2 regions of the Granulicatella sp. 20925_1_45 genome follow, and region 2 is predicted to be linked to the other one. Evidence: predicted binding sites of a transcription regulator. Region 2 holds the regulator's gene; the other holds the start of a gene.
What was found. Region 2 encodes LexA, which represses DNA repair genes until DNA is damaged. Its sites were predicted from a motif close to CNAACANNTGTTNG; they were not measured.
Positions count from the first base shown of each region.

Region 1: a site for LexA is predicted at 7,519-7,532, ahead of ruvA (Holliday junction branch migration protein RuvA). Genes of this name have one in related genera too.

Region 1 covers NZ_JAPWBR010000020.1:23,904-33,362, forward strand. Annotated here, with positions in the region: gene uxuA (mannonate dehydratase) at 1-249, shown strand, start outside; gene O3798_RS07095 (SDR family oxidoreductase) at 260-1,099, shown strand; gene O3798_RS07100 (PfkB family carbohydrate kinase) at 1,177-2,181, shown strand; gene O3798_RS07105 (alpha/beta hydrolase) at 2,301-3,008, shown strand; tRNA gene O3798_RS07110 (tRNA-Arg) at 3,049-3,122, opposite strand; gene O3798_RS07115 (threonine/serine exporter family protein) at 3,537-3,980, opposite strand; gene O3798_RS07120 (threonine/serine exporter ThrE family protein) at 3,977-4,747, opposite strand; gene pta (phosphate acetyltransferase) at 4,957-5,946, shown strand; gene O3798_RS07130 (PspC domain-containing protein) at 6,321-6,509, opposite strand; gene O3798_RS07135 (NADPH-dependent FMN reductase) at 6,918-7,457, shown strand; gene ruvA (Holliday junction branch migration protein RuvA) at 7,594-8,181, shown strand; gene ruvB (Holliday junction branch migration DNA helicase RuvB) at 8,194-9,201, shown strand; gene queA (tRNA preQ1(34) S-adenosylmethionine ribosyltransferase-isomerase QueA) at 9,216-9,459, shown strand, end outside.
Region 2 covers NZ_JAPWBR010000009.1:14,324-23,782, forward strand. Annotated here, with positions in the region: gene mutS (DNA mismatch repair protein MutS) at 1-1,356, opposite strand, end outside; gene O3798_RS04190 (TIGR00282 family metallophosphoesterase) at 1,380-2,177, opposite strand; gene tkt (transketolase) at 2,392-4,386, opposite strand; gene O3798_RS04200 (DUF896 family protein) at 4,579-4,827, opposite strand; gene lexA (transcriptional repressor LexA) at 4,971-5,594, shown strand; gene O3798_RS04210 (PTS glucose transporter subunit IIA) at 5,644-6,138, opposite strand; gene O3798_RS04215 (MurR/RpiR family transcriptional regulator) at 6,151-6,936, opposite strand; partial or broken gene O3798_RS04220 (PTS transporter subunit EIIC) at 7,095-8,599, opposite strand; gene O3798_RS04225 (N-acetylmannosamine-6-phosphate 2-epimerase) at 8,635-9,327, opposite strand.

The DNA.
Region 1 (9,459 bases), on a different contig from region 2:
ATTCGTTTAACAGGAAAAGGTAAATCATTTGAAGAATCAGCACACCCAACAGAATACGGTTCAATTGATATGTATGAAGTGGTGAAAGCTCTTCACGATGCAAATTGGGAAGGACCAATTCGTCCAGACCATGGCCGTATGATTTGGGGAGAAACAGGTCGTCCAGGATATGGATTATTTGACCGTGCTCTAGGAGCTACTTACCTTCACGGTTTAGCTGAAGCCGTAGCCAAAAATGCAAAACAATAGGAGAAAAACGATGACACAATTTTTTGATTTTACAAATAAAGTCGTAGTAATAACAGGTGCTGGTGGAGTAATTTGCGGTGAACTCGCAAAGAGCTTTGGTAAACAAGGAGCGAAGGTAGCTTTACTAGACTTAAACGAAGAAGCTGCACAAAAATTTGCAGATGAAATTATTGCTGAGGGCGGTATCGCTAAAGCTTATAAAACGAACGTACTTGAAAAAGAATCATTAGAAGCTGTTCGCGAAGCCGTGAATAATGATCTTGGTACAGTTGATGTTTTAGTAAACGGTGCTGGAGGAAATAACCCTCGTGCGACTACAGATAATGAATTTCATGAAGTAGGATTAAGTGCGGAGACTAAAACATTCTTTGACTTAGATAAATCAGGAATTGAATTTGTATTCAACTTAAACTATTTAGGTACATTATTACCAACGCAAGTCTTTGCACAAGATATGGTTGGAAAAGAAGGAGCGAACATCATCAATATTTCTAGTATGAATGCTTTTACTCCTTTAACAAAAATTCCAGCATACTCAGGGGCAAAAGCAGCAATTAGTAACTTTACTCAATGGTTAGCAGTTCACTTCTCTAAAGTGGGAATTCGTTGCAACGCAATTGCACCAGGATTCTTAGTAACAGCTCAAAATGAACGATTATTATTTGATGAACAGGGAAATCCAACTCCACGTGCGGATAAGATTTTACGCAATACACCAATGGGACGATTTGGTGAATCAGATGAATTAGTAGGGGGAGTATTCTTCCTTGCAGATTCAACTCTTTCAAGCTTTGTGAATGGCGTAGTTTTACCAATTGATGGTGGTTTCGCAGCGTATTCTGGAGTATAATTAAAGAACATAAGAAGAATCGAAGTGAAAGCTTCGATTCTTTATCTATCATTGAGAAATGGAAAAGTGATGCAACAATGAAAGTAATAACTCTAGGTGAAATTTTATTAAGATTATCGACTGCAGAAGATGTGCGGTTAAAGAGTACAAAAGAGTTCAGAGTCTGCTATGGTGGAGCTGAAGCGAATGTAGGTATCTCTTTATCGCATTTTGGCCATGATGTTTCTGTAGCTACAGTTCTTCCACAAGATAACCCATTAAACGATGCTGTAAGTTCGAGACTACGAATGAACGGTATCAATACGGATTTAGTAGCAACTGAATATGGAAGATTAGGAACTTATTTTTTAGAACAAGGAAACTCAATACGTGCATCTCGCGTTACATACGATCGCTTATATTCTAGTATTTCAGTGTTAGACAAGCTATGCTGGGATTTAGACGAAATATTTATAGAAGCTGACTTGCTTCATATTTCAGGAATTCTACCAGCTCTTTCTAAGAAGTGGCAGTCGTGGACAGTCGAAATCGTCCGTAAAGCGAAGGAATATGGATGCTATGTGAGCTTTGATATGAACTATCGTAGTAAGTTGTGGAGTTATGAGGAAGCTTATCCTTGTTTCCAACAAATCTTGCCTTATGTAGATATCCTTTCTGCGGGTAGACTAGATGCGATTTATTTTTTGAAAGTAGTATCAGAGGGCGAAGATGTTTTGCTGGAAGAAATTTACAAGCGAGTTCAAGCAAAATATCCAAATATTAAAGTGTTGTATTCAACCAAACGAAATGTCATTTCAACGAACCATAACGAATTGCAGGGGTTCTTTGTAGGTGAAGATGGAGTGTTCGTCGAATCTAAACTCTATGATATTAATCCAATTATTGACCGAGTAGGTGGAGGAGATGCCTTCGCTGCAGGAATTCTAAACGGAGTTTTAAAAGGTTGGGACAGCCAACAAATTGTCGATTTTGGGACAGCAAGTTCGGTTTTAAAACATACTGTTTTTGGAGACTGGAATCCATTCAATGAAGATGAAGTCTTTGAATTTATGAATCAAAAATCAGGACAGATTGTCCGTTAAATTTATTTAACAACTATTAGACGTCAGTGTTATATCACTGACGTCTTTTCATTTGGGCTTATCAAGCGCGAGGAAAACTGTTAAAATAGTAGAGAATAAGTAGTAGAAAGGAAATCACCATGGTTAAAAATTCTGTATGGATCCAACAAGAAATTTGTGGAGTAAAATTATATGTTTATCGTTCTAATGTCAAAAACGCTACGACCATTTATTTTTTAGACGGAGATCAATTCAAAGAACCTTTTAATCATTGGATTATTAAACATCAACCTGCACTCAATTTTGTACTTTTAAATGCAAATAATCGAACAGATGATTATACACCGTGGCCTCTCCAGGCGTCTGAAACCATGCCGATGGATTTCGGGGGGAAAGCGGAAGAACATCTTTCTTTTATCACGACTCATGTGATTCCATTTTGTGAGAGTGAATATGGTTTTGCTTCAAGCGCAGAAAAGAGAGTTATCGGTGGTTATTCGCTAGGTGGATTATTCAGCTTGTATGCTGCGGTGAAAACTGATTTATTTGGAACTGTCCTCAGTTGTTCTTCTTCGCTGTGGTATCCGGGGTTTCTGGACTATTTAAAAGAACATCCCTTTAAAGCTGTTCATCCAAAATTGTACATGAGTGTGGGTGATCAAGAAGGAACTACTGCGACGAATTTAACAGCAGACCAAACTCTAAATACGCTAGCATTAAAAGACTGGGTTGAGCCGAGATTTCAAGCAAGTGATTTCCAGTTTACGTTGGAAGAAGGAAATCATGGAACTAATATTCCGGGACGTGCCTGGCGTGCTGTTGAATGGGTAGAAGAGAATAGTAAATAAGTAAAAAATCCACTGGTTTATCAGTGGATTTTTTTACTAACGATGCCAAAGGGATTCGAACCCCCGACCTAGCGTTTAGGAAACGCTTGCTCTATCCTGCTGAGCTATGACATCTTGTTAACTTAATTGAACCACACAAACCCCTTATCTGTCCATACACAGTTACTAATTCTTTACTTAAATGAGAATTGACAATCTTCTTTTTACAGCAATCGTAAATAATAAAACTAGATTATTTTTTAACATTAGAAGGTTTAGAGAACATCGATTCTATGAAAAAAGATGGAGTCCCTTGGGATTCTATGGTAGGAGTAAGAGCGGTGTGGTAACTGATGCGAAGATGAGACTCTAGGAATTTATTCCGTAGAGACTCATTGAGGCTCAGTAGGTGAGAGACTGCGGCTCGAACCGGTACAGCTCTTATCCCTACCATGAAGATATCCCAAAGGGACGGAATCCAAAAACAAACCAACGGTAAGCATAAAAAAACCACCAAAGAAAATCTTTGGCAGTTTCAGGTTCATTTATTTAGTTTGCTGACTGACGGCGTGAAGATTGCCAATGAGAATACAGACGGAAAATCGAATCGACCGTAAAAATCGCAAGTGCAATCATCCCGGCGGTAATCATTGTTTGACCGAAGAAGAATTTTCCTTTTTCAACATCTCCTACAAAGAAGGCGTATACGGTACGATACATGCCTGCACCAGGAACGAGTGGGAAAAATCCAGGAATAAAGAATACCGTTACGGGAGCTTTAAAATAGCGTGCTGCTAAGTGCGATAAAAACGCAATTGTAAGGCCGCTATAGTAAGTAGCTAGTTGTAATCCAGAACTATCCAAGAAGAAGAGATATACAAACCAACCAATGCCTCCAATAATCGAAATATGAATGAGGAGTCGTTTTGGTGCTTCAAAGACAATACAACTGAAGTAGACGGCAATGAGAGCACTAATCACTTGATAAATCATAAGGGGTTTGCACCTCCTGCTAACACGAGTCCCAAAGCAACAGCAATAGCGACGGAAAGAGCCGTCACAAACGCTTCAATTGCCCGAGCTGCTCCTGAGTTGTAGTCTCCGCGTAATGTATCGCGAATGGCATTTGTAATGGCGGTTCCAGGAACGGCCGGCATGATTAATCCTACAATGGAGATGCCGATTCGAGCGTCCGGAACGAAATGTTTCTGAATCAAAATGATAATGACAATCGCTGGAATAATCGATATGAGGTTCAACACGAATGTTCCTAATTTTAATTTCGGATCTAACTTATAAATAAATGGCATGATAACCGCTGCAACTGATGCAATGACGAGTTCAATTGGCGTTGCTCCAAATAGAGCAGCGTAGAACCCACACATCAGAATAAGGCCTAAGTCTTTTAACCATTGTGGATATTCTGATTCTTTTAAATCCTGTAATCGTTGATAAGCTGTATCGAGGTCAATTTCTTTTGTCACTAATTGACGAGAGATTGCGTTGACCTTATAAATTCGGTTCAAGTTCGTGTCTCGATTTGGAACACGACGAATTTCTGTAATAGAATCGATGCAGTCATCATCGAGCGTTGCAAAGATTCCAGTCGCCATTGCGAAGGCTTCGCAAGTTTCAAAGTTTGAAGTGGAGAGAATATAGTTCATGGTTTCTTCCACGCGATACGATTCCGCATTGCATTCGAGCATGATTTGACCAGCAAGAATAGCGGTATCCATTAATTTTTTTGCATATGATCGCACAAAGCCTTCCTCCTTACTAAAATACTCTCTAAGTATAGCATACTAGCGGTGTTTTGCTAAGTAGAAATTTTTATAAAATGAAACTGTACTATTTTTAAATTGTAATCAGATTAGTACAGTTGTTTTTTTGATGATTGTTTTAACATTGTACTGTTTTTTTAAAAGTATTTAGTGTATTATTAAGATAACAAATTTTTGGAGGGATATCCGTGGAATTATTTGAAGAATTATCACTTAAAGTGAAAGGGAAAGACGTTAAAATCGTATTTCCAGAAGGAGATGAACCAAGAATTATTGGTGCAGCGGTTCGTTTATTAGCAGATGGACTTTGCAAACCAATCTTACTTGGGAATGTAGACCAAATTAACGAAGTGGCAAACGCTCGTGGATTTAACATTTCTCATTTAGAAATTATCGATCCTGAAACTTATGCAGACGATAAATATGCAGAAATGGTAGCAAGCTTTGTAGAACGTCGTAAAGGTAAAGTATCTGAAGAAGACGCTCAAAAATTATTACGTGACGTAACTTATTTCGGAACAATGATGGTATATATGGGCTTAGCAGACGGATTAGTATCTGGTGCGGTTCACTCAACAGGGGACACTGTACGTCCAGCATTACAAATTATCAAAACAAAACCAGGTGTCTCTCGTACAAGTGGTGCGTTCATCATGATCAACAGCGACAAATCTAAGAAATACTTATTCTCAGACTGCGCAATCAACATCAACCCTAACGCACAAGAATTAGCTGAAATCGCAGTAGAATCTGCTAAAACAGCTGAATTATTTGGTATCGAACCAAACGTTGCAATGTTAAGTTTCTCAACAAAAGGTTCTGCTAAATCTGAAGAAGCATTAAAAGTAGCGGAAGCAACTAAAATCGCACAAGAATTAGCTCCAAACTACAACATCGACGGTGAATTACAATTCGATGCTGCCTTCGTACCAAGCGTTGGTAAACAAAAAGCTCCAGAGTCACCAGTAGCTGGACAAGCAACAGTATTTGTTTTCCCAGAAATCCAATCAGGAAACATCGGATACAAAATTGCACAACGTTTCGGTAACTTCGAAGCAATCGGACCAATCTTACAAGGACTAAACAAACCAATCTCTGACTTATCACGTGGATGTAACGAAGAAGATGTTTACAAATTAGCAATCATTACAGCTAATCAGGCTTTAATGGAAAACTAAGGTGCGACAAAGTGCGCTCAAAAGCGATGACGGTTCGAACTTTGCCGTAAACGACTAGAATAGTCGTGCGGACAAAGTGAGAAAGGCTTGAGCTTTTGCACTTTGGAGTCCGATTTCAAGAGAAAGACTGAAGACAAAAAATGACTCGCAGTGCGAGTCATTTTTGCTTCGTAGTCTTTCCCCCACAGAGCTTATTAGATGTTCTCGAATCACGAGTGATGAAGAGAACGTCAATAAGCTACTGTGCGATGTGAGACTTCGCGATTTCTGCGATGGCGAACTCAACTACACAAAAACGACTCACAGTGTGAGTCGTTTTTTACTTTATATAGAGCACAAAAAAGCAGGCATCGCTGCCTGCATATTTTTACAAATTATTCAGATTCTGGTAATAAGAACCATAATAGTACGTATAAGAAACCACCAGCACCAGCTAATAAGAATGAAAGAGCCCATCCAAGACGAACCATTGCTACGTCTAGTCCAAAGTAATCAGCTACACCAGCACATACTCCAGCAATTTTCTTTTCGTTTACTTTACGTGTTAAACGTTTTTCTGACATAAGAACACTCCTTATCGATGTTTATATATCGACTGTAGCATATGTTACATATAAAAAATAGTATAAATTAAGAAATTCACAAAAAGAGACTGATTTATTCTTATTTTGAAGTAGAACCGACTGCGACTTCATAATAGATTCATATTTAACAGTTCAATTGAACTTGCTCATTTCAATTTGACTCAAAATTTTTTATCATTATAACGTATACATTATAATGATATTTTTCGTTTTTATTTTAAAACACCATGATATCAACGTTTCTAAGAGTTTTTTTCTTTAAAAAAACAAAAAATTTTATGAGCAAATAAATTGCTTTAACGTTTAAGTGATGATAATCTTATTTCAATTCCAAGAGAAAAGACACAACTTTTTTGGTCAAACCATTTACGAAAAGAGGAAAAGAATATGAAAAATATTTTATTTGTAGTTGGTAGCTTACGTAAAGGTAGCTTCAACCACCAAATGGCAGAAAAAGCAGAACGTATTTTAGAAGGGAAAGCAACTGTCACTTACTTAGATTACTTAAACCTTCCATTAATGAACCAAGACTTAGAAACTCCAGTATTACCTGAAGTACAAGCAGCTCGCGATGCATTTGGTAAAGCTGATGCAGTATGGATCTTCTCACCAGCGTATAACTTTGCAATTCCTGGAACAGTGAAAAACTTATTAGACTGGATGAGCCGTGCATTAGACTTATCAGATACACACGGACCTTCAATTCTACAAGATAAAGTTGTAACGGTATCAGCAATGGCAAACGCAGGACATGAGTCATTATTTGCAGCTTATCATGCATTATTACCATTTATCCGTATGCAAGTTGTGGGTGAATTCACTGGCGCTAAAATTAACCCTGAAGCTTGGGGAACAGGCGTTGTGACTTTAGACGAAGAAGTAGTTGCAGGACTTGAAAAACAAGCGGAAGCATTATTAAACGCCTAATTAAAAACTTAACTTTTAAAAGCAGTCTCTATAGATGGGGGCTGCTTTTTTGAACAATATGCGAACAGACATTTGCCCTAGACCTTCCTGTTATGCTAGAATTGTACTGATATAGACATAAAAAGGAGCATCATTCATGTATGAATATTTAAATGGAGAGTTAGCGCATATCTTACCAACAGCGATTGTTGTCGATGTGCATGGTGTAGGGTATCAAGTGGTTTTTGCAAACCCATACCGTCTACAAGATTCTCTGAAGAAACAAATTAAAGTTTTAGTACAACAAGTCGTTCGTGAGGATTCCATTACCTTATACGGATTTATTTCAAGCGAAGAACGCGAATTATTCCAACGTTTAATTAGCGTTTCTGGTATCGGTCCGAAGAGTGCGATGAGTATTTTAGCAAATGACGATACAAAAGGTTTCGTGAATGCTGTAGAAAGTGGGAATGTCACTTATTTAACAAAATTCCCTGGTGTTGGAAAGAAAACAGCGCAACAAATTATTTTAGATTTGAAAGGAAAGTTTGAAGCTGTCCCAGAAGAAACGACTAAAGCTGTTGTTTCAACAAACCAAGCAACTCTTGAAGAAGCGAAAGAAGCCTTACTTGGTCTTGGGTATTCTGCAAAAGAAATTACAAAGATTTGGAAGTCGCTGGAAGCTGCTGCTCCAAGTACGACGCAAGAGGCATTAAAAGTGGCCTTTAAACTATTGATGAAATAATGGAGGATTATCGTGGAGGAAGAACGTTTTATTGACCAAAACCCGCTTGACGAAGGGGAAGTACAAGACGAATTATCACTGCGTCCACAGACGTTACAACAGTATATCGGTCAACAAAAAGTAAAAGAAGAACTTGCTATCTATATTCAAGCGGCGCGTAGTCGTTCAGAAGCCTTGGATCACGTGTTACTATACGGACCTCCAGGACTTGGAAAGACGACCTTAGCGATGGTGATTGCCAACGAATTAGAAGTCGGCATTAAGACGACAAGTGGCCCTGCGATTGAACGTCCAGGTGACTTAGTGGCTCTTTTAAACGACTTAGAAGCAGGGGATGTCTTATTTATCGATGAGATTCACCGCTTGCCACGTGTCGTGGAAGAGATGCTGTATTCAGCGATGGAAGATTTCTTCGTAGATATCGTGGTGGGTCAAGGACCAACTGCGCATCCGGTACATTTTCCATTGCCACCGTTCACGTTAATTGGAGCGACGACTCGTGCAGGGGCTCTTTCTGCACCGCTTCGTGACCGTTTCGGAATTGTGGAACATATGGAGTATTACGATGAGGCTTCACTTTCTGAGATTGTAAAACGCAGTGCGAATGTTTTTGATAGTGAAATTAAAGATGAGGCCGCTCTTGAGATTGCGCTTCGCTCTCGTGGAACACCACGTATTGCCAATCGTCTCTTGAAACGTGTACGAGATTTTTCTCAAGTATACGAAGAAGGCATGATTTCAAAAGAAATTACGCAGCAAGCATTGAAGGTCTTACGTGTGGACGCTAAAGGATTGGATCATATCGACCGTAAATTATTGACGGCGATGATAGATTTATACGATGGTGGACCAGTTGGACTAGGTGCCATTGCGGCAAACATTTCAGAAGATGCCGAGACCATCGAAGATATGTATGAACCGTATTTATTACAAATTGGATTTTTAAAACGGACATCACGAGGTCGTGTGGTGACGCCAGAAGGATATGCTCACTTAGGGCGATTATATCCTTTATCGTAAGAAAGGAACTAGAAATGAACTATACAACAAAAGATTTTGACTTCGATTTACCCGAAGAATTAATCGCGCAAACTCCATTGAAAGACCGTACGTCTTCACGTTTATTAGTGGTGAATAAAACTACACATACCATTGAAGATAAACATTTTTCTGATTTACTAGATGAATTAGAAGAAGGAGATACACTTGTTGTGAATAACACGCGTGTACTTCCAGCACGTCTTTATGGAACAAAAGAAGAAACAGGCGCTCATATTG
Region 2 (9,459 bases):
GATGCCTGTTTGCTCACGTTCTTGTTGTTGCAATGCGGCAATCCATTCTTTTCCATGCTTCATCGTATCGCGGTACGTATCGAGCGTTGCGTTGTACCCTGAACGGATAATATTTCCATCTGAAATCGTAAGAGGTGCATCCTCGTCGATGGCACGGTCGATTAAATCATATAACTCAGGAATGTCGAATAAGTTTTCTCCAAGAGCACTCCATTCTCCTGAATCCAAGCTATCTACAATCGATTTAAAGATTGGCACTTGTCCAAGTGTTTGTTTGAGTTGCAAGAGGTCACGCGCATTGGCGGTTCCAAATGACACTTTCCCAACAATCCGTTCTAAGTCATACACACGTTTCAATGTTTCAATAAAGTCTGTACGTTCAAAGTAATGTTGGTTCAATGTTTCCACTAACGCATGGCGTTTTTGAATCGCCCCTTCTAATACAAGTGGTTTTTCAAGCCATTGTTTAAGGAGACGTCCCCCCATGGCTGTTTGCGTCTCGTCTAAGAACCAGAACAGTGATCCATGTTTTTGATTGGCACGAATGGTCGTCGTTAATTCTAAGTTACGTTTTGTCTCATAATTCATTGAGAGATAAAACTCACTTTGATACGCTTGTGCCTTTTGTAAGTGCGAGAAACTTCTCTTTTGAGTGAGTTTCAAGTAGCTTAATAGATTTTGCACGCATCGGATAGAAGCCTCATCTTCTAATTCTGAGACTAATTCTGTGCAATCTTCGCTGTCAATTTGGTCTTTTTCAATGGTTGAAATTAAGATTTGCATGCTTGTAAAGAGATGGCGAAGTTCTTCTGTTACATCACTATCGACAAGAACGACTTCACGACTCATCAAGCTTGAGCATTCGCTACGCACTTCTTCCAAGTTCTCGAGTTGTGTCACTTTCAATTCCCCTGTAGACACATCCACATACGACAGTGCAAATCGTTTCCCAACAAGCGGTAAAATCGACACTAAATAATGGTTTTGATTTTGCGCTTGGTATTCTGTATACGTCCCTGGAGTCAATACTTGAACAACGTCTCGCTTCACCATTCCCTTTGTCAGCTTAGGATCTTCCAATTGCTCACAGATGGCTACTTTCTTTCCAAGTTCAATCAGCGTTTTAATATATTCTTTTGCGGCATGATGAGGAACCCCACACATTGGAATTGGGTCCTCTGCATTTTTATTTCGACTGGTAAGTGTAATTTCGAGAAGTCTTGCTGCTTCAATCGCATCATCATAAAACAATTCATAGAAATCACCTAGTCGATAGAACAATAAGCAATCCGGATACTTTTCTTTAATCGAAAAATACTGTTGCATCATCGGTGTGTGTTTCGTTTTTTGTGGCATTTCTGACTCTCTTTCTAATCTTTTTATTCAAAAAATGGTGCATCTGGCGTAATGCGAATCGGTTGAATCGATTTCGCCTTTCCAGTTTTATCGTCAATATCAATCAAACAAGCACTTAATTGGCCTTCATCTTCTTCAGCTACTTCGAATCGTGCCGGTAATTGATTGAGGAACTTCGTAATAATAATATCGCGTTCCATCCCGAGAATTCCGTTATACGGACCTGTCATTCCCACATCACAAAGGAAGGCTGTCCCTTGTGGAAGAACGCGGGCGTCATTTGTTGGCACATGCGTATGTGTTCCAATAACGGCAGATACTTTCCCGTCCAAGTACCAAGACAATGCTTGTTTCTCACTCGTTACTTCGGCGTGGAAGTCAATAAAGATAATCGGCGTTCTCTTTCTAGCTTCTTCAACCGTCTCGGTGATTTTGGCAAAAGGATCGTCCAGCGTATTCATAAAAACTCGGCCTTGCAAGTTGATGACGGCCACTTCTTTATCGTTACATTTTACATAAACGATTCCTTTTCCTGGAACGCCTGCTGGATAATTGAGCGGTCGTACCATTTTTGTGGCATCTTCAATGAAATCAAAAATCGCTTTGTTATCAAAGGCATGATTTCCAAGCGTTACAACGTCTGCACCAGCCTGCAATAACTCCTTATAAATCTTCTCCGTAATTCCTTTTCCATGGGCAGCATTTTCCCCATTAATCACGGTGATTTGCGGTTTATATTTTTTCTTTAATTTTGGAACATATTGTGCGACCATCTCTCTTCCAAGAGAACCGACAACATCGCCAACGAATAATAATTTCATAAGAGTGCCTCTTTCTAAATCAATGTAGCTCTATTTTACCATAAAATAAGGCTAGAAAATACCTAGATACAACTCTAGACTAGGTCATTCCATTAACAGATAGGTAAACTAATTGTAAATGCCTGTTTTAATTCTTTCATACATTCTCCTAAAAACAAAAAAAGATTGAAAGCCTGATATACCCAGGCCTTCAATCTCATATTTTAACTTATTTTTATAAAGATTTAAATGTATTCACTACATTTTCTACAGTGAATCCTAATGTTTCCATTACTTTGTTTCCGTTGCCAGATAATCCAAAGCGGTCGATTGTCACAGTTGCACCATCTAAACCAACGTATTGACCCCATCCGAAACTTGCGCCCATTTCAACGGCTACACGTTTACGAACATCGCTTGGTAATACTGCTTCACGGTATACTTTTGGTTGTTCTTCGAATAAATTCATTGAAGGCATTGATACAACAGATACATCAATCCCTTCTTCTGCAAGAACTTTTTGCGCTTCAATGGCAAGCGCTACTTCAGAACCTGTCGCAATCAAAATACCTTCTGGAGTATCGCATTTTTGTGGGCTAACCACATATGCCCCACGTTTCACACCTTCATAAGCTAATTCCTGTGAGTGTTCAAGAACTGGTAAGTTTTGGCGTGAGAAAACTAATACTGATGGACGGTTTTTTGCTTCTACAGCTACTTTCCACGCAGCAGATACTTCGTTACCATCAGCAGGACGAATCACGTTTAAGTTTGGAGTTGCACGGAACGCTGCTAATTGTTCGATTGGTTCATGCGTCGGTCCATCTTCCCCAACCGCAATTGAGTCATGTGTATAAACATAGATTGCTGGTAAATGAGAGATTGCCGCAACACGCATTGCTGCTTTTAAGTAATCTGCAAATACGAAGAATGTACCTCCATAAGCACGGTTACCACCATGGAGTAACATACCGTTCATGGCTGCTCCCATCGCAAACTCACGAACCCCAAACCAGATATTTCTTCCACCGTAATTTTCATGCGAGAAGTCTGTATCTGCTTTATTCATTGTATTGTTTGATGAAGAAAGGTCCGCAGATCCACCCCAGAAGAATGGAATATGTTTTCCTAATTCTTGAATTGCAGCTTGGCTTGTCACACGAGAAGCCATTGCTGGGCTACCAAATTCATATGAAGGTAATACTTTTTCTAAGTCTACTTTAATGTTTTCTGCAAAGCTATCTTCGAATTCTTTTGCAAGCTCTGGATATGCTTGTCTATAGCCTTCGAATAAAGTTTTCCATTCGTTGTAGTCAATTTCGCCTGTTTGCACTAATAATTTATCGAAACGGTGTTGCACTTCTTCTGGCACTTCAAATGGGCCATATTCCCATCCGTAGTTTGCTTTCGTTGCAGCAATGCCGTCAGGTCCTAAAGGAGCCCCGTGAACTTTATTAGTTCCTTGGTTTGGAGCACCGTAACCAATAACAGTTTTTACTTCGATAATTGTTGGTTTTTCTTTTTGGCATTGTGCTTCTTCGATAGCTTCAGCGATTTCATCTAAGTCGTTTCCATCTTCAACGCGAATATAGTTCCAACCTAACCCTTTGAAGCGTTTCTTCACATCTTCAGTGAATACTTTATTTAAAGGTCCATCTAAACAAATATCGTTCGAATCGTATAACACGATTAATTTATTTAATTTCAACGTTCCAGCTAAAGATGCTGCTTCGTAAGAAATACCTTCCATTAAGTCCCCGTCCCCACATAAGACATAAGTGTGGTGGTCAACGACTGGGTATCCTTCACGATTGAATTTCGCAGCAAGGTGCGCTTCAGCCATGGCCATCCCAACAGCATTTGCAAACCCTTGTCCAAGAGGACCCGTTGTTGCATCTACCCCATCAGTGTCATGTACTTCTGGGTGTCCAGGTGTTTTACTTCCAAGTTGGCGGAAATTTTTCACATCTTCAATCGATAAGTCATAGCCTGATAAATGTAATAAGGCATATAACATTGCAGATCCATGACCTGCTGATAATACAAAGCGATCGCGATCCACCCAATTAGAACGTTTTGGGTTAACTTTCAAATATTTAGACCAAAGTACATAAGCCATTGGTGCAGCACCCATTGGAAGACCAGGGTGTCCTGAATTCGCAGCTTGAATCGCATCCATACTCAATGTACGAATTGTATTCACTGCTAGTTGATCGGTTTTATCAAACATACAATCACTCCTTAAATATTTTTTCCTTAATCGGAACTTACTCTTCTATTTTACTAATCCAAGACTGCTTTTGCAACCGTTATTTTTATGATAAATAAAACATAGTAAACCCTTGCAAAATACATATTTCCTTCACGGGTTCCACATATTTTTTGTAACAAAAAAAGGCTGAAATTTTCAGCCTTCTCTCATCTATTCTGCGTCTCGGTTATGCAATCCTTTTTCTTTTTGAATCGCTTTTAGTTTATCTGGAGTCACGTCATTTCCTTCTTCATCGACGAATTTTAATCCTTCGATGTGGTTACGCATGCCTCCACGAAAAGCTTCCAAATACTCTTGACGTAAAAGTTGTTGTTCTTTTTCTTCCGTTGGAGTTAATTTTCCTTCTTTTTTCTTTTTCGCTAATTCATTAATACGGTTTAATTTTTCTTCTGATAACATTTTTGTCATTCCTTTCCTTGGCTTCGTCTCCTAGTGTAGCACGAGACGACATTTTTTCCTAAAAATCTGAATTACATACGAACGTTTGTTTGATTTCTGTTTACAAAGTGTGTTACACTAGTCTCAAAGAAGGAGATGTTCCGATGACAAATTTAAAAGATTCTAGACAATTAGATGTATTACAGTTTATTTATAAAGAAGTTCAAGAGCACGGTTATCCGCCAACAGTGCGTGAAATTTGTAACGCCGTTCAGCTTTCTTCGACTTCAACCGTTCATGGTCACTTATCAAGACTTGAGAAAAACGGCTTAATTCAACGTGACCCAAGTAAACCACGTGCCATTGAATTAACAATGGCTGGACTCAAAGCAATCGGCGCTAAATCAACGGCGATTCCAATGCTTGGTGTGGTAACAGCCGGTGAACCAATTCTCGCTGTAGAAGAAGCAAGTGACTTCTTCCCTATCCCACCAGACTTACAAAACGATGCAGATGATTTATTCATGCTTCGTATTAAAGGGGACAGTATGATTAATGCTGGGATCTTCGATGGCGATTCTGTCATTGTCCGTAAACAATCAACTGCCTCAAATGGTGAAATCGTCATTGCGATGACTGAAGAAGACACTGCAACTTGTAAGAGATTCTATCTTGAAAGCGACCATGTGCGCCTAGAGCCAGAAAACGACACAATGGACCCTATCATCTTACCGAACTGTACGATTTTAGGAAAAGTAGTTAGTTTATACCGCAGTCGTATTTTCTAAACCAAATGAAAATCTCCGCTCAAATCCGAGCGGAGATTCTTTTTTTTGATTAAGCTTTTAATGTTACTTTCCCTACTTCTGCTTTACCTTCTACTAAGCCTTCTGTAGCTACCGCAATAGATTCCACTTTATCCATATTCGTAAAGAGCACCATCATTGCAGTATCTTTACCAGCTTCTTTTAGTGCTTCTAAGTCCACAGTCGATAATACTGTATTTTCATCCACCTTTTGGCCAACCGTTACTGTCGTTTCAAAAGGCCCGCCTTTTAATTCAACCGTATCGATTCCCATATGAACAAGCACTTCTAATCCGCCAGCAGTTTGAATGCCTACAGCGTGAAGTGTTAGGAATACATTTACGACTTCCCCTTTTACTGGAGAAGTAATCACACCACTTGCTGGAATAACCGCAAATCCGTCACCCATCATTTTGCCTGCAAAGACTGGATCATTCACTTGTGTAATGGGAACAATTTCTCCTCCTGCTAGTGCAAATACTGGCACTTCTTTTTCTACTTGATTCTTTTTAAAAAATCCAAACATTTTATCGTCTCCTTATTCTGGTTGAATGGCATGTAATGTATTTGAGAAAATCGAGCGTTTGCGTTCCTTATCGATTTCCTTGTAGTAACTATATAAAATATCGACAATGACAAGAACTGGGAATTGCGGTGTAATGGCCGTTCCTTGCTCTAAGGCATTCTTCATCGCGATGAGCACTAATTCGTCACAATCCTGTTGCAACTCTTCGCTCTTCTTAGAGGTAATCAGAACGGTTTTCGCTCCTTGAAGTTTGGCGATATTCACGGCATTCACAACACTTTCGTTGGCCGACACCGTTATTCCAATCACTAGGCAATCTTCATCGACTAATACGCGGTTCATCAGCATCGTATGTAAATCCGTAATCGCCTCACAAATCATCCCGAGTCGCATAAATCTGAACTTCATCTCCAGGGCTGCTAACCCGGAACTTCCTTGTCCGTAGATATACACGCGCTTAGCCTTACTGAGCATATCACACACATGAATCAGCTGTGCTTCATTGATGAGTGAGAAGGATTTCGTTAAGAGGTCTGCATAATCGTCCAACACAATTTTGGTTAAATCATTATGCAAGTTTGTCTCTTCTTGTTTCCCTTTTTGATAGTCATAAATAAACTGTCGATATCCTTTATAGCCACACTTTTGAGCAAATCGTGTTAAGGACGGAATCGATACGAATAATCTTTTAGATACTTCTTGTGCGGATAACGATTCATTTTCCGGAATCACACTCAAGAAATATTTCGCAATCGTTTTTTCAATCGGTGTCAACGTATCATAAATCGATTCAATCATCGGTGCTACTTTTTTCTCAAATGACAACATCTGCTTTTCCCCTTTGCATTACTACTTTCATTATAGCACAGGTTCCGGGAAAGATTTTGCCTTTTTTCAAAAAATAAAAGATGGACTAATCGTTAAGACTAGTCCATCTTTTGAGTGAGTTTAAACGACTAATCGTCTACACCTAAAATTTCATTAATATTGTTCTTGTAAAGAATTGCTTTCGCACCGTAAATGGCTTGAATACCACCTTTAACTTCTAGAACATCTACAGCTCCGATATCTTTCAATGTCGCTTTATTAACTTTGTCGACCTCTTTTACAGATACACGTAGACGAGTGATACAAGCATCCACATCTTCAATATTTTCTGCTCCACCTAGAGCTTCAATAATACGAACACTGTCTTGTTTCAAGCTGTCGCGTGTTTCAACAACTGGTTTGTCATCTGATAACATATCATCTTCAATACGTCCTGGAGTTGCTACATTGAATTGAGTGATGAACCATCTGAATACGACATAGTATAGACCACTCCAGATAAGTCCAAATGGAATTTCTAATAACCAGTTTGTCTTATCGTTACCTTGCAAGATACCGAATAATGTGAAGTCGATAACCCCGCCTGAGAATGTATTACCAATAGAAATATTTAGAATATCTGCGATGAAGAAGCTTACCCCATCAAGGAATGCATGAATAACATATAATACTGGGCTTACGAATAAGAACATGAATTCGATTGGTTCTGTAATACCAGTGATGAATGAAGTTAAGGCAACCCCTAAGAATAAACCTGCGTATTTTTTACGACGAGCTTTTGGTACACAGTGATACATTGCTAAGCAGGCTGCTGGAAGACCGAACATCATTGTTGAGAAACGACCAGCGAAGAAACGAGTTCCTTCAGTGAATAGACCTACGTGGTTAGGATCTGCCAATTGAGCAAAGAAGATTTTTTGAGCCCCAGCAATTGTTTGACCAGCTACGACTTCCACTCCACCTAATTCTGTATACCAGAACATTGGATAAATCATATGGTGTAATCCGACTGCACCACATAAACGCATTAAGAATCCATATAAGAATGTACCAATAGGACCCGCTTGTGAAATATATCCACCAGTTGAAACTAGTAATTGTTGGAATGGTGGCCATACTACGAAGAAGATAGCCCCAACAAAGATAGATGCAAATGAAGTTACGATTGGAACAAAACGGCTACCACCGAAGAATCCAAGAACTTGTGGTAATTGGATATTGTTGTAGCGGTTATGTAACCAAACAGCGATTGCACCAATTACGACAGCTCCGATAACCCCAGTATCAATTGAAGCATCTTTACCCATGTATAATCCTACAAGAGCTTTAATTGTCGCAGTCATTACTAAGTAACCAGTTACCCCAGCAAGTGCTGCAGTCCCTTTGTCACGTTTTGCTAAACCGATACATAAGCCACACAGAGAAGAAGTGAAAGGTTTGCAAAGATAACTTCCCCTGCTTGGCTCATTACTTTAAAGATTGCTTGTAATACATCGTTATTTAATACAGGATATGTTGCCACCGTTACCGGGTTGGATAAAGCTCCACCAATCCCTAATAACAAACCTGCTGCCGGTAAAATGGCAATCGGCAACATAAAGGCCTTCCCAATTTTTTGTAAAAATTTAAACATGTGGTTTTCCCCCTTAAACTATAAATCAGTAATGTTTAATCTTTTCCTACTTGTTGAATCGCATCAACAAATTTTTTCGTGATGAGTTGTGGACGAGTAATCGCTGAACCTACAACGACACTATACGCACCTAACTCAAGCACACGTTTTACCTTTTCAGGTGTATCGATATTGCCTTCTGCAATAAGTGGGTGTTTGATTCGTGCTAACACTGTTCTCAATATTTCAAAATCATTTTCTTCAATTTTGTGACCTTTACTTTGTTTTGTATACCCTACTAAAGTACTTCCAATAAAATCAAAGCCGAGTTCATCAGCATGAATCATTTCTTCTACCGTTGAACAGTCTGCCATCAGTAATTGTTCTGGATATTTTGCTCTGATTTCATGATAGAAATCATCAAGTGTTTGTCCATTTGGACGAGTAGATGTAGTGGCATCGAGAGCAATAATCTCTGGTTTCACCGTCATCAATTCGTCAATTTCTTTCATCGTAGCGGTAATAAAGACGTCGGCATCATCATAATCACGTTTAATAATTCCAATAACTGGTAAGTCGACAGCTTCTTTGATCGCTTTGATGTCAATCACTGAATTGGCACGAATTCCTTTCGCTCCTCCTTCCTGTGCAGCAACTGCCATACGAGCCATAATATAATCACTATGTAATGGTTCATGCGGCAATGCTTGGCATGATACAATTAATTGACCTTGTAATCTCATAAACAGCCTCCTTCTATTTTTAGTAAAACCCTTACATTTTTAGTATATCTACTTCAGAAAACATTTTCAATATTACCTCTATTTTTAGTAACTACTTTCAGAATAAGGTAGAAAATACGACTCCCTCAGGCCTTTATC